4 regions of the Photobacterium angustum genome follow, and region 4 is predicted to be linked to each of the others. Evidence: predicted binding sites of a transcription regulator. Region 4 holds the regulator's gene; each other region holds the start of a gene.
What was found. Region 4 encodes PurR, which represses purine synthesis genes. Its sites were predicted from a motif close to TNANGNAAACGTTTNCNTNA; they were not measured.
Positions count from the first base shown of each region.

Region 1 (5,570 bases), 150 kb from region 4:
GACAGCACCAGCGGTTGAAACCAGTGATGCAACGATCATTGGTGCAATACCGTATAGCGCTGGTGGTAACCAATCAGTACCAAGGACGATACCTGCTACACCAGCTTGCGCAAAGGCTGCATAACCTTCGCGGAAAATAAAGTAGCCAATGGTAATAAGAGATAAAATACCGATAGCGGCACTTAACATAAATAGATTTTTAAAGAATATTTCTCGCCAATCAATTCGTTTTTTTGATTTTAGCGAAGAAGTGTTCTTTGCTGTTTTTTCAATATTCGCGATGGTCATTACTTACTCCAGAACCAGTACAAAAGTGACCAGTTACTGACAAACAAAAAAACGCTCAGCCCAAATGAGCTGAGCGTAAAATACTAATTAATGTGTAGAGATGAAGCCTTTGTTTTCAACAAGTTTCTGTGCGTCAGCTGTTTTCATCCAAGATAGGAATTTTAGAGCTTCAGCAGATGGACGACCTTCTTTGTAAACAACAAGGAATGGACGCTGAACTGTGTAGTCACCAGATTTGATTGCAGCAACAGAAGGTTTGTGACCGTCGATAGCTAGCGGTTTAACTGTGTTATCTACTGAACCTAAAGAGATGTAACCAATAGCAAATGGGTTGTTTGCAACTGTTGTTTTCAGCTGACCATTACCACTTGCAACTTGTGCTTTCTGTGAAATAGCTGAAACTTTAACGCCATTGATTTTTTTCTTTAGTTTCATGATGTCTTCAAAAGCACCACGAGTACCTGATGCTGTATCACGTGTAGCAACAACGATTGGCTTATCTTCACCGCCAACTTGTTTCCAGTTTGTTACTTCACCTTTATAGATTTTTGCAACTTGCTCTTTTGTTAGGTCAGAAACCGGGTTGTTGTTATTAACAACAACAGCGATACCGTCACGAGCAATAACCACTTCTTTTACTTCAGGTGCTTCTTCTGATGCTTTAAGCGCACGAGAAGACATACCAAAATCGGCTGAGCCATCGTGTGCAGTACGAATACCTGCTGATGAACCTGGGCCTTGAACTTCTACTGTTACGTCGTTTGCTTTCGCGTAAGTCTCACCAAAAACTTCCATAAGCGGTGTTACTGAGCTTGAACCTACAACAGAGATAGTTTCACCTGCAATTGCTGCAGTGCTAGCTACCATTGTTCCTGCTAAAGCGATTGCACCGATAATCTTTGTTTTCATTTTCCTAGTCCTTCGTGGTTGCTTATTACTGTAGATTTAAATGAACGTGACAAAGATTAGGAAAGTTGTGTGACACTTATGTTTCAGAACTTTGAACACTCTATGAATGTTGTCACAAATACTTAATAGGGATTAATTAGGGCTTTAATTTTATGCCATTAAAGCGATAGAAGTATTTTATCGTTATTTAGCATTTTATTTTTATGAGTTAATTTATATAGTTACAGTTAGTTGTGAGCGATTTTTCACCTATTTATATGTTCAAAAGTTGAATGTTGCGATGCGTCATATTTAATTGTTGTTGATATAAGCTTCTTTATGAAGTGAATTTGAACCAATATATCAGAGAGTTGTTTGACACTTTATCTATAGTAAAATGAACGGTTGTGATGGATAGTTAAATTGTAATGACTTCCCAACCAGACTTTTTATGTTAATAAAGGCTATCGATGTTAAAAAAAGCGCAGCAGATGGTGGTGTTTAATGCTCTAACCAAGCAGAAGAGTTTTACAAAGGCTGCTCAGTTATTGGAAATTTCGCGTACCCAAGTGAGTAAACTGGTTCAACAACTAGAAGAACGCCTTGGTGTACAACTAGTACAGCGAACAACACGTTCTTTTGCGTTAACAGAATCGGGGCGAATTTTTGCGAAACATTGCGAAGCGGTTGTCGATGAAATTAATGAAGCAGAAAGCGAACTGCTGATTTTTGGTGATAGCCAGCAAGGATCATTACGAGTGGGTATTGCGCAGTCATTTGCTTCAAATCATGTGGCGCCTTTCATCAATGAATTTCATGAACAAAACCCATTAGTTAATCTTGAACTCAGCTTATTTGATCATCGTGTTGATTTGATCTCAGAGCAATTAGACTTATGGATAGGTTTTATGGATTCTCCTCCTGAAGGTTTTGTTGCTCGCCACTTAACTAATTGTGATTTTGTTCTAGTCGCTAGCCCTGATTATTTAGCAAAGCATGGTGTGCCTTATCATCCTGATGATTTACAACATCACAACTGTATTACGTATTTTAGTCGTGAGCGTAAAGACAATATTTGGAATTTTAGTCTAGGAAATGAAGAACAACATGTGAAGGTAACGGGCAATTATCGAGTGGATTCTGCAGATGCAATACGTGATGCAACCATTTCTGGTAATGGTGTAGGGTATTTAGCGACGTATTTATTAAAAGATGAAATCCGCCAAGGGAAATTAATTCGGTTAATGCCGGATTGGCAGTTAACACAACATATGCCATTGTATGCCGTTTACCCTCGCCATAAGTATTTACCCTCGAAGGTGAATCTATTTATTGAGTTTATTCGTGAACATATCGAGTCAGGGAATATTTCATGTCAGCTTTAATAAGCCATTAAATTATTCATAATAGTAAGTCTTTATTTTCACCAATCATATGATGTAAAAAACAGCAGCGTGACGCAAACGGTTAGCTAAACGCTGTTTTAAATGTTTCTGATTGTAAACTATGAAAACAATAGTATCCCCTATAGGAACTAATCTAACGCTTTTCGTTTGCTTAGCATGAAAAATAGTCATTTTCCTTGTTTTTTGTTTCCTAATTGTTAATTGCAATAACAATTTGATCCTTGTCACATTTTTATTTCTCAATAGAATCCCCCCGCAATCGTTTACTACTACACATTGGAGAATGACCATGCATTATTTGGTCGGCATCTTAGGCATTATTGTTATTTTTGCCGTTGGTTTTTCATTTTCAGAAAATCGTCGTGCAATTAATTGGCGTAGCGTGTTGGGTGCATTTTGTATTCAAGTTATTTTTGCTGGCTTCATTTTATACATTCCTATTGGTCGTGTAGTTTTAAATAGCATATCAGGTGCCGTATCCGGCATTCTTGAGTATGGCCATGAAGGTACTGAATTCCTGTTCGGTCAGTTAGCACAATTTAAATTAGGTTTCATTTTCGCTGTTAACGTTTTGCCTTCAATTGTGTTTTTCTCTGCGTTAATTTCTGTACTGTATTACTTAGGTGTCATGAAATGGGTGATCAGTACGATTGGTGGCATCTTACAAAAGCTGCTGGGTACAACACGTACAGAGTCAATGTCTGCAACGGCTAATATTTTTGTCGGTTCAGTTGAAGCGCCTTTAGTTGTGCGACCATTTTTGGCTCGAATGACACGTTCAGAATTATTCGCAGTAATGGTTGGCGGTCTAGCATCTGTTGCTGGTGGTACTATGGTGGGATATGCGGGATTAGGTGTTCAGCTTAAGTACCTTATCGCGGCAAGCTTTATGTCTGCTCCTGCAGGTTTGATGATGGCAAAGTTGCTTGTTCCTCAAACTGAAGGTGTTCACACCATGGAAGAAGAAGACGATGGTGAAGAAGACGAACCGGTTAACATGGTTGATGCAGCTTCTCGTGGCGCGTTAAGTGGCTTACAAATTGCTATGGCAGTCGGCGCAAGTTTACTGGCGGTTATCAGTTTAATCGCGCTTGTGAATGGCGGCTTAGGTCATATTGGTAACTGGTTAGCCTCTGTTGGTCAGTGGTTGGGCTTTAATTGGGATGGTTTACATCATCTAAGCCTTGATATGATTTTTGGTTATCTATTTGCGCCTGTTGCATGGTTAATTGGTGTGCCATGGTCAGAGGCAACAACGGCTGCAAGTTTGATTGGTACTAAAATTGCTGTTAATGAATTTATTGCATTCGCTGATTTAATGAAGCCTGAAACAGTAGCTAAATTAAGCGAGCACTCTCAAGCGATTGTGACCTTTGCATTGTGTGGTTTTGCTAACTTAACTTCTATTGCAATGTTAATGGGCGGTTTAGGTGGTATTGTTCCACAACGTCGTCCTGAGATTGCACGTTTAGGTATGAAAGCTATTTTTGCTGCAACACTTGCAAATTTAATGAGTGCGACATTGGCAGGTTTATTTATCCCTCTTTCATAGTAATATAGAAAGTAGAATAAAATACAAAACAGAGAGCTTAGGCTCTCTGTTTTTGTATATGTGGTTTTTGAACAATAAATAAAAGGGAAACGCATATCATGAAATCTGATGTGGATAAGCTTGTAGCAAAACATGCTGAACTCATTCATAGCGATGGATTGAAAGTTCGCTCACATACTCAGCGAGAAGACGGTGAGTGGATCCTGCATACGTTGATGATTGAAGGCTACGATGTTCCATTTAAATTTAAACGGAAGAAAAAATATAAAAGCTTAAATGGCTGTAAAGTGAATATGACGTATTATCCTGAAATGATGGTTGTGGCAGGGTTTGAAGTTGAAACGATGAAAGTGGTTCGAATTAAGCGCTATTAAATTATTTACCTTATTTCAAAATTTCAAATAAAACGCCAAGATGCATAAATAGCAATCTTGGCGTTTGTATATCATAGGTACGGGTTAACGTTGGCTATTCATTTGTTGAAGCTTATCTCCGATAGGACCAGAGAAATTAAAGCCATCATGAACATCCCAGTTAATAGACCATGTCATTACACCACCAAAGTTTGGATACAGTTTAGTCGGAACAACAGAGCCACAACTATTGCCTTTGGTTACACAATCTAGTGCATCAATAATATTTTGTGTTGGTGCTTGTCCAGAGTTCGCGGAACTTGGTCCTGACGGCAAGCCAATTGCAACTTGATCATCGCGAAGTGGTGCAAATTGACTGCCATCTGCCAGTTCAAACCCTTCTACTAACATTTTGACTGAAGCCACCATCATATCAACCGATCCTTCAGGGGCTACTCCTGAAGTATATGGATTTGCTAAACCACCGTTGTTATATAGTTGTACATGCAGCAGATTTAGCATGTCACGTAACTCATTTATCATCGGGATGTAAGCGCCCCAAATTCCTGAGTAAGCAATCATGCCGCCTTGAACATAAGGGTGTTCTGGTGCCATGGTTAAATACATATCACCACCAATGTTGGCTTCGATTTGTTTTAACGCAACAGGTAAACGAGCTTGGATCTCTGTGCCATGAAGTAAGTTTGACCCACTTTCTAAGTCAATATCGAGTCCGTCAAATCCCCATTCATTAATAATATCAGTCAAGCTTGAAACAAAGTTTGCTTGGTCGGCATCGTTATTTAAAGTGATAGTACCTTCAGCACCACCCAGTGAAAGAACGATGATTTTACCTTGTGCGCGTAATTCACGAACATCATCTTTAAATTGTTGTGGATCAAGCGGTTCACAACTACTGCGAATGTCACCGTTGTATAAATTAAAGTGAACAGTACCGTCGCTGTTGCGATCATTATCAGCAAATGCGATATCGATAATATCCCAAGCTGGTGAAATATCACGAAGACGTATTGGACAGCCAGAGCCATTAACGAAGTTATGCCAATAGCCAATTAAGTTATG
Region 1 covers NZ_MSCJ01000001.1:883,195-888,764, forward strand. Annotated here, with positions in the region: gene pstC (phosphate ABC transporter permease subunit PstC) at 1-288, opposite strand, end outside; gene BTO08_RS03725 (phosphate ABC transporter substrate-binding protein) at 376-1,197, opposite strand; gene BTO08_RS03730 (LysR family transcriptional regulator) at 1,647-2,561, shown strand; gene BTO08_RS03740 (NupC/NupG family nucleoside CNT transporter) at 2,872-4,134, shown strand; gene BTO08_RS03745 (hypothetical protein) at 4,233-4,508, shown strand; gene BTO08_RS03750 (Ig-like domain-containing protein) at 4,593-5,570, opposite strand, start outside.
Region 1: a site for PurR is predicted at 2,632-2,651, ahead of BTO08_RS03740 (NupC/NupG family nucleoside CNT transporter). Genes of this name have one in related genera too.

Region 2 (5,570 bases), 1.2 Mb from region 4:
AAGTTAAAAGGTTTAATTTCTTCATCAAAGCTTAATAAACTTAATAGCTGATAATAGCTCGTTCCATCACCAATAATATGATTCATTGAATAGATAATCGCAAACTCTTTTTCCTTTTTATCTTCAATGAGACTAAATTTTATTAATGGATTGTCAGTGTTAATACATTCTTTTGTCGGTAATGGATAAAGTTTATTAATTATCTCTTTGTCTTGGCTATTATCGATAATTTCAATAAGATTATTAATGTTTGCGTTTTCATTCAATAAATCTTTTATATCAAAGAACTCTAAAAATGGGGAAATATCATTAACTATTTCTGGTGTTTGACATGCAATTTCATCATCATTAGTGCTTATTAGTTTCGCTCCAATCCAAGGATTCGCAATTAAAATGTCTTTAAATCTATCCTTTAATTTATCTAGAGGAGGCGTTCCATTAAACCTTGAAATTGTTGCAACGATACCATCGTGGCGAGCTGTGTTAATTTCTGACTTTAGAAGTGGACTGATTGGCATATATTTATACTCTTGGTTTTATTGTGAGAAAATTATAAAACCGAAGCGTAATCATTACCTGACCGATATTGCTATTTAGGTATTTGATGTGAATTTAAAAAATACTGAAGCATACTCAGTATACTTCAGCATGTTTGATCTCAATATTGTGTCTTTATTTAACTATCTTCGGCTGCGTAGCCATGAGCACCAAGTTCTAAACCATCTAAATATGCTTTTCGATTTTTCATGGTTAAGCGTTCATCGGCTAACCATTTTACGACAATTGGATAAATGCCGTGTTCTTGTGTTAGCACGCGTGAAGCGAGAATATCGGCATTATCATCCTCAAAAACGGGAACTTTAGCTTGCAGTACTACAGGCCCGCCATCTAATTCTTCTGTGACAAAGTGAACACTGGTTCCGTGCTCTTTATCTGATGCATCAATAGCACGCTGGTGGGTGTGTAGACCTGGATATTTAGGCAATAGAGAGGGGTGGATATTTACCATTTTCCCCAAGTAATGAAGAACAAACGCTTTACTTAGAATACGCATATAGCCTGCTAGCACAATAATATCAGGTTGGTATTCATCTATTTGTTTCATTAATTCATCATCGAAAGCTTCACGAGATTCAAATGATTTTGGATCAAGAAAATGATCAGCAGCGCCAAATTGTTTCGCACGCTCTAAACCGTAAGCTTCTTTTTTATTAGAAAAAACAGCAACAACTTTTGCGTTGGGGATTTGGGCTTCAAAAATGGCTTGTAGGTTGCTTCCGCTACCTGAAATGAGGACAACGATATTTTTCATAATCTGGGACTACCATTGTGTTGTAAGCTGGAGATGTGTCATGACTAAACTAATACATTTTTAAAGGCTATCGATGTATAGATAGCAGAATGAGGACATAGTGTCCTCATTCTTTTTGCGAGTTAGCACTGTTGAGAGTTATTTGATCTCGACTTGCTCTTCGTTATCAGCAGCGTTTGCAATTTCACCTAGTAGCCATGCGTTTTCGCCTTCAGCATTTAGGATATCAATGGCTTGTTGTGCTTGATCTTGTGGAAGGGCAATCACAAGGCCAACACCACAGTTAAACGTACGGTACATTTCGTAAGTTTCTACATTACCTGCAGTTTGTAGCCAGTTGAAGATTGCAGGCCATTGCCAGCTCGCACCATTTACAACCGCTTTTGTACCTTTTGGAAGTACACGTGGAATATTTTCCCAGAAACCACCGCCTGTAATGTGTGAAATAGCATGTACGTCACAGCTTTCCATCATTTTTAGCGTTGATTTAACGTAAATTTTGGTTGGCGTTAATAGATGTTCAGAAAGTGTTTTACCTTCTAATTCTTCATTCAAATCGGCATTGGAAACGTCAATGATTTTACGCACTAATGAATAACCGTTTGAGTGTGGGCCGCTTGAACCTACAGCGATAAGTGCATCACCAGCAGTTACTTTTGAACCATCGATGATGTCTGCTTTTTCAACAACACCAACGCAGAAACCAGCTACGTCGTAATCTTCACCGTGGTACATACCCGGCATTTCAGCGGTTTCACCACCAATTAAAGCACAACCTGATTGGATACAGCCTTCGCCAATACCTGTTACGACACTTGCTGCTGTATCAATATCTAACTTACCGGTTGCGTAGTAATCAAGGAAGAACAAAGGTTCAGCACCTTGAACAATAAGGTCGTTAACACACATAGCAACCAGATCGATACCGATTGAATCGTGTTGATTTAAATCCATAGCCAAGCGAAGTTTAGTTCCTACACCATCCGTGCCTGAAACTAAAACGGGCTCTTTATATTTGGTTGGTAGTGAACAAAGTGCACCAAAACCACCAATTCCCCCCATAACTTCTGGGCGATGAGTACGTTTTACCACCCCTTTAATACGGTCTACTAATGCATTACCGGCATCGATATCAACACCAGCATCTTTGTAACTAAGAGAAGAGTTTTTGTCGCTCACAGATGATCCCTCAACGTATTAAAGTAAAAAAGCGGATACATGATAACAGCAGTCACTGCCTAAAGGAAAACGTTTGCGTCAATTTTTTTAGCTGGATACTAAGTAAACAGTTAAACGTTTACTACTATCTGCAATCGTTTGGCTTAGTATATAATGATGCGATTTTATTTTTTATTTGCTCAGGAGTCAGAGATGAAAGTTGTTGAGGTAAAACACCCACTGGTTAAACATAAGATTGGTCTTATGCGCGAAGGTGACATCAGCACTAAGCGTTTCCGTGAGTTAGCAACTGAAGTTGGTAGCCTACTGACATATGAAGCGACTTCAGACTTCGAGACAGAAAAAGTTACGATTGAAGGTTGGAATGGTCCAGTAGAAATTGACCAGATCAAAGGTAAAAAAGTAACTGTAGTGCCAATTCTTCGTGCAGGTCTAGGTATGATGGATGGTGTACTTGAGCATATGCCAAGTGCACGTATCAGCGTTGTTGGTATCTACCGTGATGAAGAAACGCTTGAGCCTGTGCCATACTTCAACAAGCTAGCATCGAATATCGATGAGCGTATTGCGCTTGTTGTTGACCCTATGCTAGCAACGGGTGGCTCTATGATTGCCACACTAGATCTATTAAAAGAGCACGGTTGTACGCAATTTAAAGTACTAGTGTTAGTTGCGGCACCAGAAGGTATTGCTGCATTAGAGAAAGCACACCCAGATGTTGAGCTATACACAGCTGCAATTGATGAGAAGCTAAACGATAAAGGCTACATCGTTCCTGGTCTAGGCGATGCAGGTGATAAAATCTTCGGTACTAAGTAATTAGTAAACAAGATTAAAATAAAACCGGACATTACGTCCGGTTTTTTATTTCTGAAAAGTGCTAAACGTTAAGATAAGCAATTATAAGTATTCGGTATCTTCGATTTGAGCATTGTCTACTACATTATTTTCGCCCAAGTCTTTAGGTAAAATCAGGTTGAGTACAATTGCAACAATACCGCATAAGCTCACGCCTTGTAGGCTAAATTCACCAATACCAAAAGCCATCCCACCAATACCAAAAACCAATGTCACAGCGACGATCACCAAGTTACGCGCTTTATGTAAATCGACTTGATTTTTGATCAACGTATTTAAGCCAACAGTTGCGATAGAGCCAAATAGTAAGATCATGATACCGCCCATCACTGGTGCTGGAATCGTTTGTAATACGGCGCCTAATTTACCGACAAACGCTAATACCAATGCTGTTATCGCAGCCCATGTCATGATCACAGGATTAAAGGCTTTCGTTAACATTACCGCCCCCGTTACTTCTGAGTAAGTCGTATTTGGTGGAGCGCCAACAAGTGATGCGGCAATGGTGGCGATACCATCACCCGCCATAGTGCGGTGTAAGCCAGGCTTTTTTAGGTAATCTTTTCCTGTCACATTCGAGATTGCCAGCATATCACCTACGTGTTCTACCGCTGGCGCGATAGCAACAGGGATCATAAAGAGTACAGCGTTAATATTAAATTCAGGAAAGGTAAAGTTAGGAAGCGCTAACCAACTTGCATTATGAACAGGCGTAAAGTCAACCACACCAAAGGCAAGACTTGTAATATAACCTGCTGTTATACCACCGACGATAGGGACAAGCTTTAATATACCTTTAGCAAAGACACTTAAGCCAATCGTGACGATTAACGAAATGGCTGAAATCCATAGCGCGGTATCGTGAGCAATCAACTGTACGCCGCCATCCCCCGTTTTACCTACTGCCATATTGACGGCTGCAGGCGCTAAACCTAAGCCGATCACCATAATAACAGGGCCGACGACAACGGGAGGAAGCAATTTGTGAATAAAGCCAACGCCACGTATTTTGATAATAACTCCCATAATGACGTAGACAATACCAGCCATCATTAGGCCGCCCATAGTACTTGCGATTCCCCACGTTTGAATGCCATACATAATAGGGGCGATAAAAGCAAAAGATGATGCAAGGAAGATAGGAACAGAACGTTTTGTGACAAGTTGAAAAAGGAGGGTTCCTATACCAGCGCCGAATAGGGCTACGCTAGGATCAAGCCCCGTAAGTAATGGGACTAGAACGAGTGCGCCAAATGCAACGAATAACATTTGGGCACCTTGTAATACCTGCATCATATTCAAAATCACCTTGTCATAAAAAAAATCGCGCAATCCTATCACACATAGCAAACGATTAACTAGGTCGATTAAGAGAAAAATAATGCTAATTTTTTAAACACTACTATTTATCACTAGAGAATATTTTTCAGCAAATGGTTTGTTTCTTGCTTGTTGTATTGTTTTGGTTCAGGAAAAAGTACATATTGTAGAGCTAATTGATTTTAGACTACGTGGCTATACAGAATATCAATGAGTCTTTAGGTCTTTTTGATTATCTTTTTATTTTTTGACGACTTATTTTTGTAAATTACGAGTGCGATATGTTGCGATTTGCGTTGTTATTTTTAGCTCTACTGGCTTTACCTATTAAAGCGGCTACTGTCAGTGATTTATATCAGGCTCAAGTAGTGATGCCTGCTGATGGGCAGAACCCCGATCAAGCAGCAAGGGAGCAAGGCTTTAAGCAAGTATTAGTTAAAGTGACAGGTAATCCGAACATTGCCCAAAATAGTGTTGTGGCTCAGGCAATTGCGAACAGTTCAAGTTACGTGAGCCAATTTGGTTACGGTCAAGATAATGGACAAAAGACGTTAGATTTAACGTTTGATCAGGTACAAATTAAGCAGCTATTAACACAAGCTAAAGCGAATTTTTGGAGCGCTCAACGTCCTAATATTCTCGTTTGGATGGTTGATGATAACGGTAATAGCCGAGATATTTTATGGGACCAATCAACCAATGCACTCGTCGCTGATACAAAACAAGCTGCAAATGATCGTGGTCTACCCGTTACTTTCCCTGTGGGTGATTTTAACGATGTTACAGCAGTACATGTATCCGATCTTTGGGGGAGTTTTATCGATCCCATCACTAGCGCAAGTCAACGTTATAATGTGGGTGGTTTATTGTTAGTAAAAGCTCACCAACAAGGTGCAGATAA
Region 2 covers NZ_MSCJ01000001.1:2,221,063-2,226,632, reverse strand. Annotated here, with positions in the region: gene BTO08_RS09835 (hypothetical protein) at 1-518, opposite strand, end outside; gene purN (phosphoribosylglycinamide formyltransferase) at 677-1,312, opposite strand; gene purM (phosphoribosylformylglycinamidine cyclo-ligase) at 1,451-2,491, opposite strand; gene upp (uracil phosphoribosyltransferase) at 2,684-3,310, shown strand; gene BTO08_RS09815 (uracil-xanthine permease family protein) at 3,392-4,645, opposite strand; gene BTO08_RS09810 (DUF2066 domain-containing protein) at 4,951-5,570, shown strand, end outside.
Region 2: a site for PurR is predicted at 2,553-2,572, ahead of purM (phosphoribosylformylglycinamidine cyclo-ligase). Genes of this name have one in related genera too.

Region 3 (5,570 bases), on a different contig from region 4:
CATTGGGGGTTATAAATACACGTTCCCCCCACTATTTCTTAATAGAAACGAATAATTCATTTAAAAACATAGGTATAATTCGTAAAAATATAATCTCGAATAACAAAGCAACGATTAAACAATATGTTATACGCAATAATATTAGTGAATAAATAACGACCATTTATGAATAGAATGCAAGATTGCATAAATGATCGTTTCTATATCCATTTTTGAGGTATGAAAAAGGGCAACACACTGTTGCCCTCGTAAATATCTAGTAGCAATTTATGATTACTTAATCACAACATCTTGAGCAGTAAACTTACCATTATCAAGTGGTTGCTTGTGTTCTGTCTTCACATTGAAATCTAATTTAGATAACTCTACACGACGAATAGTACTGTCATGCATCGTTTTGTAGAACAGCTCACCATTGCCTTGATCGATAACTGATGTCCACTGAGTCGCACTCGGTAAATCAGGGATGTGTGACTTATCGTTAAACTCACTGCCAATTGGGATATCGAAGTTATTCAAAATATGAAAAGCTTGTGATACTGCCTCTTGCGATGTCTTCAATACAGGTGCGCTGTTAACATAAAATGCTGCGCGAACAAAACGTGACGGCGGAGAAATATCACCGGGTAAACCCACAAAGTTTGAGCCGACACCAAACGACTGAGCTTCTACCCCGTTGATCTTTTGTGGCGCACTGATACCTGGGTGAAGGTTAATATAATTATTTAAGTTCGTTACCTGCCAATTGTAATCTGGCGAGTTAGTTAACACTTTAGCCGTGTTTTTATGAATATTGATCTTACCGTGATCCATTATCTCAATCACGATGCTGTTACCTTGCTTATCTGACACACGCCAGTGCGCTGTTGGGGATGGATTACCTTCAGCATCAAAGTAAACAGTGACAATCTTGATCTTGCTTAACGCAGCTTCAACTTCTGCAACCGTTGAATATTGGCTTAACATCCAACGTACAAAATCCATATCCGTGATGTTATTCGCGGTATTTTTTGGATCATATTTCGCAAGTGAGCCATAACCACGGAAATAGAATAAACCTGCTGTTAAACCTTTTTCGTTAATACCTTCGGCAATAAAACGATCATCACTAACAGAGATCCCAGCAAAGCCATATTTACTCTTCCAAGTTAGACCTTGCTTTTGATCTGGCATTGTCGAGGTATAGCTGTAATTACGAGGAGAAACAATTAACTTACTATTTAAATCGCTATGGCCCCACTCGATGGTACGAGCTTGAATATGATCATTACCTGTGGTGCCAAGTGTAATTCCAGTACAAGCACTCGCTGCGGAGCTAAAACATGACGCCAACAACAATGTTAATAAAGTTTTTTTCATAAATATGCCTGTGAATGTAAACGCATATAATCAATCTTTAATAATAGTCTATTGTGGAAAATAAAAACAATGTTTTATATGTGTCTAGATATAAAAAAGCCCACATTTAGTGGGCTTAAAATACACTTTATTATAAGGCTCGTCGTTAGATAGCCCAACCACCAGCATAAAAAGCAACCAAGGCAATCGCAATAACGACTGTACCTATATTGAGCTTTTTCACTTCGCCAGAAACTATTCGACCGATAACTAATGCAGTAAAACCAAGCATAATACCAGTAACAATATTACTCGTTAGAACAATGAAAACAGCACACAGTAAGCCAGATAATGCATCAACAGAATCTTCCATATCTAACTTGCTAACATTACTTAGCATTAATAGGCCAACATACATCAGTGCAGGAGCTGTCGCATAAGAAGGGACTAAGTAGCTTAATGGTGCAAGAAATAACATGAAGATGAACAGTACACCTACCGTAGTTGCTGTTAAGCCTGTTTTACCACCTGCAGCTGTACCTGCAGCTGATTCAATGTATACCGCAGCAGGAGAACCACCAACAAGACCGGCAAAAATACTACTTACAGAATCTGACGTTAATGCCTTACCACCACTGATAATATGACCACGTTTATTTAGCAGGTTTGCTTGTCCTGCTACCGCACGGATAGTACCTGTTGCATCAAAAATCGCAGTCATCACTAGCGCTAATACTGTAGGCAAAATAACTGGGTTTAGGGCACCCATAATATCCATTGTGCCTAATAAGGATTCCCCCTCATGACCAAATGTCGGCATTGCGAAGAAGCCGTGGAACGTCACTTTTGGATCAAAAATAAGGCCAATGATAGAAATGGCAATAATCACTAATAAAATGCCACCCGGAACACGGCGCTTTTCTAATCCTAAGATAGCCGCCAAGCCTAAAATAGACATGAAGACTGGAAACGCGGTGAAATCACCAAAAGCAACGGGTAAGCCTTCAGCTGGGTTTTTGATCACTAGCCCAACGCCATTCGCTGCAATCAAAAGTAAAAATAATCCAATACCAATACCTGTTCCATGAGCGATACCATTTGGCATATTTTTCATGATCCAAGTACGCACACCCGTTACCGTTATTAATGTAAAGACAACACCCATTAAGAATACGGCGCCTAAGGCAACAGGCACACTCACGCCTTGCCCAAGTACTAAGCTAAATGCAGTAAATGCTGTAAGTGAAATAGCACAACCAATGGCCATTGGTAAACGCGCCCACAAACCCATGAGTAATGAGCCAAATGCTGCCACTAAACAGGTTGCGATAAAAACCGCACCTTGATTAAAACCCGCGGCACCTAACATGCTAGGCACCACAATAACGGAATACACCATAGCTAGAAATGTAGTTAAACCCGCAATTATTTCCTGTTTGACATTACTGCCACGAGCTGTAATTTCAAAATAGCTATCTAGTTTACTCTTAGGCTCTAAATGAGAAGGGCGTTGATGTGTGCTATCAGCAGACATGGTAAATTCCTATTTGATCAATATTACTATGCTTTTTACAGTTAAAATCACGTGTAACAAACACACGCAAACGTTTTCTTTTTTTGGAAAAATAAAAGGCTGATGTCGACATCAGCCTTTTATTTCGTAACGATCATACCTACAAACAGGTATCTCGCGCTATAAATAATTGACAATTATTATTTAAAATTTCGTTTTATTACATTTATTGCAAGAGAAACATGATTATTCCAGTCGTTGGCAAGTTTCAACTATCCGTCTAATTATGTAAAAGCCCAACAAATAACGATTAGAACGCTTACAGAAAAATAGGGACGAATGAATCGCACTAAGAGCCTTTACTGAAACCAGCACGCTTTATGGCAACAGTTTCTTAGTAAACATCTTTAATATAATCAAACAAATGAAAGCTGATAGTGCAATCAAGAAAATGGTGTGGAATACATCATGGTAGCTGCTCGCCGCCTGAGTCAGGCTCTGCACCTTACCATCTTCTGTCGTCACCGCTGTTGCCGTTGCAATCCAAGCTGCTACAAAGTTAGCGATAGAGCCTGATACCAACATGTAAATACCCGCAAGCGTACCTGTAGAGTTTGCAGGGTTCAAACGAGTGATTGCCGCCAACGCAACGGGATCGATAAACATTTCCGCTAAACCAATTAGACCTAAACCAATTGTTACCCATAGCATTGAAGTGTGGCCCGAATGCATTGCGAGTCTAGACGCAATATTGATCAAGAGAAAACCCGCAGTCAGGAACAAGAAACCAATACCTAATTTAGACAACGTTTTGGGCTGTATATTGAAACGTGCCAGTAATTTCCACGCCCAAGCAACCAATGCCCCGCCAAAGATAACGGCAAATGGGTTTATTGATTGATAGAAGCTGGTAGGGATATTGAAGCCAAATAGATCTTTATTTACGTTGCGCTCAATAAATAAGGTAATAGAGCTACCACCTTGTTGGTCAAATGCCCAGAATAACGTACCAAACATCATAAACAATACAATTGCCCATATGTTTTTCTTACCTTGAACATCGCAACGAGCATAAATACGGCCCATTAAAAATAGTGAGACAATACCGATCACAATGAGAACAAAGCCAGCCCAGAGTTGCGCAAGGATGACGGCAAAGAATGCAACACTTAATATCACACCAGCAATTAACAGCATTGAGTGCGAAATGCCTGCGGTTTTGGCCGACAGTGCTTCTTTTTTAAGACCGGCTACATCTTTAAAGGCATTACGACCAGAAAGAAACACTAAAAGGCCAGCAAACATACCCAATCCCGCGATACCAAATCCAATATGCCAGCCATAAGTTTCAGCAAAGTAGCCAGTAGCAATCGGAGCGAGAAAAGCACCAAGGTTAGCGCCAACATAAGATAACGAGAAACCGGAATCTCGGATTGATTCACGATCATGATAAAGCTCACCCAGCAAACAGCTAGAGTTAGTCTTGAAGAAACCATATCCAACAATAATTAGAGCAAGAGCTATATATAAAGTAGAGTGCCCTGACGTTGGAAAGGATAATACGGTGTGACCTGCAACCATAAGCAAAGCGCCTATTGCTACAGACCAAAAGTTCCCTAAGTATCGGTCTGCAATATACCCACCAATGATTGGCGTCACATAAACAAGCGATGTGTAAGCACCGTACAGTGCATAAGCATGTGCATCAGAAAAAAGGAGCTGTTTTGTTAAATAAAGAATCAGTAAGGCACGCATTCCGTAATAACTGAAATACTCCCAAGCCTGTACACTGATTACGTAAAGTAGACCTCGTGGATGAGAAATATTGCTCATATTTTTCCTTTCTTGAATTAGTTATATTTTTCTGCCACGGCGAACTAACATAATGAAAAGAGGTAGATGACTTCTATCTTTCTTTTTAGCTAACTCACGAAAAAAAAAGAACAACAACGTCAGCTGTTCACTTTGAATATTTGGTGATAACCCCCTAATTAATAGGGAATAAAAACAACAACAATGAATAAAAATTCAAATAAAGGATACTGCTTTTTTTATAAATGCCAAGAGGGAAACTAAATTCATATATTCTAGAGTACGGCATAATTAGTCATTAGAAATCCAATAATTAGCCAGATATCTATATATATCAATATTTAATAACGTAAGAAAATGAATAAAAATCAATATAGGATCATTGTTGGGATATAACTTTTTATTTTAAACGTGTTTTTTGATGAATATGTATACTAATAAATATTCACATTTAATGTCTGTCTAATATTGAACCACATAAATAAAAGCACGATAGAGCAATATTAAATATATAATTGCCTTGCGAGAACGAAGAATAACTCGAAGGCAGTATCACCTTGAAAATATATTGGGCTTCATTTCGGTATTACCCACATTTATCGACAATGTAAACCGATGCTGAAAATTCAATAAACAGCCACACAAGTACATGTATCGTTTTTCTTAACCCTACCTTCATTATGCTACCGATGTTAGTCAGCTCATAAAAGCTCAGTCATTTCGATAGAGCAAAACCAACGAATATATCGTATCGCTACCCATCCCGATTTTGATCCCATTGGTATCATGATTAATAAACAATCGATATCAGCAACATCAGATCTTTAACCTTTATAATGAGGTTTTTCTTCTCTTAAATGAATTTACTTTTTTCTAATTAAAAAGAGCATTCTGTCCTCTTCTCTCA
Region 3 covers NZ_MSCJ01000003.1:303,336-308,905, reverse strand. Annotated here, with positions in the region: gene BTO08_RS16050 (linear amide C-N hydrolase) at 274-1,359, opposite strand; gene BTO08_RS16045 (NCS2 family permease) at 1,505-2,872, opposite strand; gene BTO08_RS16040 (peptide MFS transporter) at 3,230-4,684, opposite strand.
Region 3: a site for PurR is predicted at 2,935-2,954, ahead of BTO08_RS16045 (NCS2 family permease). Genes of this name have one in related genera too.

Region 4 (5,570 bases):
AGGCTAGGCCAAAAACCAAATAATGCCGCTCCAAGCAGTGTTAAGATAGCTGCGCCGGGTAACGAAAGGGCAGTCACGGCAATATAGAACACAAAGAAAAACAAGTAAGCAGTGAAAAGTTGACTTTTAATCTTTGCTTGTAGGGCTAATTGTTCTTGTTTGATGAACTCAAGTGTAAGGTATTGGCCTAGATCAAAATGTAGCCATAACGCAATAAGGCTGACAATGACCAGTAGTAATAACGTTTTTTTCTTATTCATTTGCCTGATCCTTTTTCGTTATGTTTTTATCTGATGCTTGCACGTTATCTTGAGCAATATCGTTAGGCGTTATAGGAAGAGAACAAAAGCCTTGTGCTGGTACATCGAGCGCAGTGTTAAATTTCGCCGACAAGTTCTGAAAGCTAACTAAAGCAGTGAGCTCAATAATGTCATCACTGCTATACCATTCTTGTAGCGCGGCAAGCATTTCATCTGTCACTCGTTTGCCTGTTATTGTCATCGCTTCAGTGTAGGCCAACACAGCGCGTTCTTGATCTGTAAACAGCGTAGAGTGTTGCCAGTTGGCGAGTGCTTTAATTTTATCTTCTGAATCACAACGTTCGGCGAGCTTCATACCATTGGCATCAACACAAAAGGCACAATCGTTTAATTGTGAAACACGCACACAGACCAAAGATCGCATGACATCTTGAATCGGTGATTTTTTACGATCGAGAAAACCAAAAAATCCAGCGACTAACCAAAATAAGACAGGTTTACGTCCCCATAGCTTTGCAGGGTTTAACACTTGACCATAATGGCGAGCTTGAAGCCATAGCAAGGGCTTTACCCATAAAGAGTCAATTTTTTTGATCGAAATGCGCATGTTATTCCTTAAAAAACACCCTAAACATAGGGCTTTATACGATCTTAGTCAGTAGCAGTAGTAAACATGTAGACCTTAAGAACAGACATTGTATTTCATTTAATGATAAATATTTCTTTTTCTTCAATTGGTTGGTGAAAAAATCAGCAGGAGATAAGACAGTTTAAAACGCCACGTTATTTATCAGTGAGAAGATATGTTATTGGTCGTATTAGCAAATAATTAGGCATGGAATATAAATAAAGATAATTATCATTTATATAAATCAAGGAATGCAAAACGGAGGGGAATTAATTTAATGGCAAAAGTTTGTTATTATGCAATTAAACTAAATAAATATTGAATCCTATAAAAGAAGATAAGGATAATACGGAAATTATTTTTGAAAGGTATACTCAGAAATAAAAGAATGGGGCTCTTTTATTCCTAAGTATTTTATATTTAAGACAACTTATATTTTTAAGATAACGCAGATAATAGTTCATTTCGACGTTGCTCAGGAATAACTGACCAATGTTGACCGCTAATTGCGCCTTCCAATGCCCAAAGCAATTCAATACTCAATGGACTTGTCTGTGATTCTTGAAGTGCTTTATATGCGCCAAGAGAGCCCACTGCTAGAAGTTGTTCAATAGTGTTTATGCCTGCTTTTTTAAGCATTCTTTCATTTGATAATCGTAGATTAGGTAAATCTTTAATTCGGTCAGGTACGCAACTCTCCTTTTCTTGCTTGTCTTTTTCTGCTGCATCCAGTGAATACCTGCCTTGAGCTACAATCTTTGTGGGTTCATCCCACCATTGATCGGGTATAGCATAGTGCTTGGTTACAACAGGGAAGCCACGTTTTTTATAAACGTAAGGTTCCAAGCCAGCTTGTTTGAATTCCTTTTCAGTTTCAGCATTTGCACGTAAGTGAAGTTTATCGTTCACAACTAATGCAAACATTGTATCACCAGAAAAAATGCCAAAACCGCCAAACATCGACCGTGATTTTATTGAACCAAAATGGTCAAATAATTTTAATGAATCTTTTAATATTGGTTTATCCATGCTTCTACTCGGTGAAAAAATATGAGTGTCACCTAAACATTAAGAGCGAGGAAATAGATTAATTAATCTACACATTGATACTGTCAATATATTGTTAAGTTTGTGTCATAATATTGTCGGTTCAATAATAATCCTTCGGTAACCCCGCTACCTTGAATTATTAACATAATTTTTAGGCCGGTGGTTTTGCGTCTTAATCTTTCAATTAATTTGCCAGTTCGTGACTATATAAAGTTATATTAAATAATACTTTTAATATTAAATCTAAGCCCTCAAAAATGTGATATTGGTTCAGGTATTTGTTCTTAACTTATTTAAATAAGCTTAATAATTATAAATACTCATGATTGTTTTTTTATAAGTAAAAAAAAGCCAACAAGGTTAACTTATCGGCTTTTCCTTAACATAGAAAGATAAATTTTATTAGTTGAGATCTTTAACCGATTTTCTCTCAACAAGTTTAGGCGTCATCTCAAAGGTTTGACGCTCATGATTTTTGTCTTTTACACGCTCTAGCAAGATTTCGATGGCCTTTTTACCTAAACGACGTTTAGGTTGGTGGATAGTTGTTAGCGGTGGCGCAAAGTAGGGCGCAAGGTCAATGTTATCGTAACCAATGATTGAGATATCATCAGGAACACGCAGACCTGCCTGTTCAAAGGTACTGATCAGAGCCATAGCCATAATGTCGTTGAAGCAGAAGATAGCAGTAGGTCGATCTTCCATTGCGATAAACTTCTGAGCAGCTTCAACGGCTGACTCACACTCAAAGTCACCGTCAAGTAGCCAATCATCATTAACAGTGAGATCTGCTTCTGCCATCGCTTTACGGAAGCCCTTTAGGCGCTCTTGGCAAGTAGACTTGTCAACTTGTCCAGATAAACAGCCAATTTTCTTATGACCATTTTCAATAAAGTGCTTAGTTGCGATGTAACCGCCGTTTTCAGCGTTATCTAGAATATTATCTGTATGTGGGCTTTCTGGGCCCCAGTCCATGATAACCATAGGAAGATCATTTTTACGCTCAAGTAAATCGAGCAGCATTTGATCAAGATCGCTGCACATAACCAATAGGCCATCTACACGCTTTTCAGAAAGCATACGTAAGTAATCACGTTGTTTTTCTAAGTTACCTTCGGTGTTACATAGGATCAGTGTATAGCCTGCACCATAACAATATTCTTCAACACCATGCACAACTTCGGCAAAAAATGGGTTAGTCGATTTAGTGACTAACATGCCGATAGTACGTGTTGTATTACATTTTAAGCTTCGCGCTACTGCACTTGGGGCGTAGTTAAGTTCATCAACTGCAGCCAATACTTTTTGTTGCGTTGCTTCTGCAACAAAGCGTGTTTTATTAATCACGTGCGACACTGTAGTAGTTGATACACCTGCCATACGTGCAACGTCTTTAATGGTTGCCATATTTATTCTTCTTATCATGGTCAGATTAGGATCTGACAAAGGTTTTGATACCAAATTGATTAATTACGTAGTCTATGGCTTACGAGTTCACTCGCAGAGATGAAGATCCTTTAGTTATTAGCTACTTAATTATTCAATTTGATACCGAATTATAGGGTGTTGCAATTATCATGGATCATAAACAACTAAAGCCGCAGTAAAATGCGGCATTAGAAGATAGAAACTGTTCTTACACTAATTACACGTGTAATCGCTTGCGCTCACATTTTACTGTGTGTTTTGCGTTGTGCAATCTTTCTATTCAACTTGATTGAATTAATTGATCATTAACCGTAAAAACTCGATGTTTGTCATGCTAATAGGGTCAATTTATTGTGTATATCTAGTCATTAACAGATAACACATTAAAAAACAGAATGATTGGCTGATAAAAGGTAAGGAAAATCACCACTTGGATGCGTATGAACACTTACTGGCCAACCATATAAGGTGTCTATTACTTCAGGAGTAAGAACTTGTGTTGGCGTGCCGTCGGCTTTTATTTCTCCTTCGTTAAGGAAAATCATCCGATCAGTGTACTGGGCTGCAAGGTTTAAATCGTGCAATACTACAATTACAGCAGCGCCTTGCATGGCCATATTTTTGGCAATTTGTAAGGTGTGATGCTGGTGGGCGAGATCGAGTGCTGAAGTTGGTTCATCTAACATCAAGATACATTTATCACCGGCTTTACTGAGTTGTGTTAAAACTCGGGCAAGGTGTACACGCTGTTTTTCACCACCCGATAAGGTGGGGTATAGACGTTTAGCTAAGTTGTTAATGTCAACGTATTGCATGCTTGATGCTGTCGCATCTTTCAGCTCAAGCGACGTGAGTTGCAAAGGAATTGCGCCTAGCTCGACAACTTCTTTAGCGGTAAAGGCAAAAGATAATGCGCTATGTTGTGGAAGGACACCTAAGTGACATGCCAATTCTTCCCGAGCCCAATTATTAAGAGGTTGATCAAAGAAAGAAACCGTGCCTGATTTTGGCGTAATCTCACCACATAATACTTTTAACAGGGTACTTTTACCTGCACCATTTGGCCCAAGTAATGCGGTGACTTCTCCTGCGTGAATATCAATATCAAGATGATTTAGCAGGACTTTATCACCGAATTGTAATGATAAGTCGCGAGCCTGGATAACACAGACTTTGTCGCTACTTACTGTAAAATCGACCTTTTCTGAATGACTTAACATCATGACATCTGACTCTTTTGATTAACCAATAAATAGATAAAGAAAGGCGCACCTAACATGGCGGTGATGATCCCAACTGGCAGTTCTTGAGGCGAGAATGCGCTTCGAGCAATCATATCGGCAACCAAGAGGATTAAGCCGCCAAGTAAAGCCGAAATTGGTAATAAGGTTTTATGATTTGGACCAGTTAGCATTCTCCCCACATGAGGAATAACCAACCCAATAAAGCCAATCGGTCCACAAACAGCAACAGTAATTCCAACTCCTGCAGCACACGTAATAATTAAATTACGTTTTAGTTTTTGCGTGTTAACCCCCATATGTCGAGCTTCAGCTTCGCCTAATAACAACGCGTTTAAATTACTGGTATGACGATAAAAATAGGTAAAGAGTAATCCGAATGTGCAATAGGCTAGAATAATGCCTGTCCATGTTGCACTAGCCAGTGAACCCATTGACCACAATGATAAATCACGTAAGGCTTGATCGTCGGCAACATAATTGAGTAACCCAAGCCCCGCGCCTGAAATTGCGGTTATCGCGACACCAGCGAGTAGCATGATCATCACCGATGTCCCGTTTTTATCAGTACCAAGACGATAAACTAAAACTGTGCTGATTGCGCCGCCAATAAAGGCAAAAATAGGCACAATAGCGAAGTTTAAAAGCTGGGGGAATGATGCGGTGAGAGGGGTAAATAAGACAATGGCTAATGCAGCACCTAAGCCTGCACCGCCAGTGATTCCGATGATCCCAGGATCAGCAAGCGGGTTGCGAAAGAGCCCCTGTAGTACAGCGCCACATATAGCTAAAATTGCACCGATAGCAAAGCAGAGAAGCGTACGTGGTAAACGAATTTGATGGATCACTAGGCTGACATGTTTAGCAAGTTCATGATCACCGGGTAATAGTGCTAACAAACTTTGTTTATAACTGATCGCCATAGGACCAATAACAATAGAAGAAAGCCCTGCAAAAATAAGT
Region 4 covers NZ_MSCJ01000001.1:1,030,226-1,035,795, forward strand. Annotated here, with positions in the region: gene BTO08_RS04410 (FAD-dependent oxidoreductase) at 1-260, opposite strand, end outside; gene BTO08_RS04415 (carboxymuconolactone decarboxylase family protein) at 253-867, opposite strand; gene BTO08_RS04420 (TfoX/Sxy family DNA transformation protein) at 1,327-1,917, opposite strand; cyclic di-GMP riboswitch class I at 2,052-2,142, opposite strand; gene purR (HTH-type transcriptional repressor PurR) at 2,341-3,345, opposite strand; gene BTO08_RS04430 (heme ABC transporter ATP-binding protein) at 3,750-4,589, opposite strand; gene BTO08_RS04435 (FecCD family ABC transporter permease) at 4,586-5,570, opposite strand, start outside.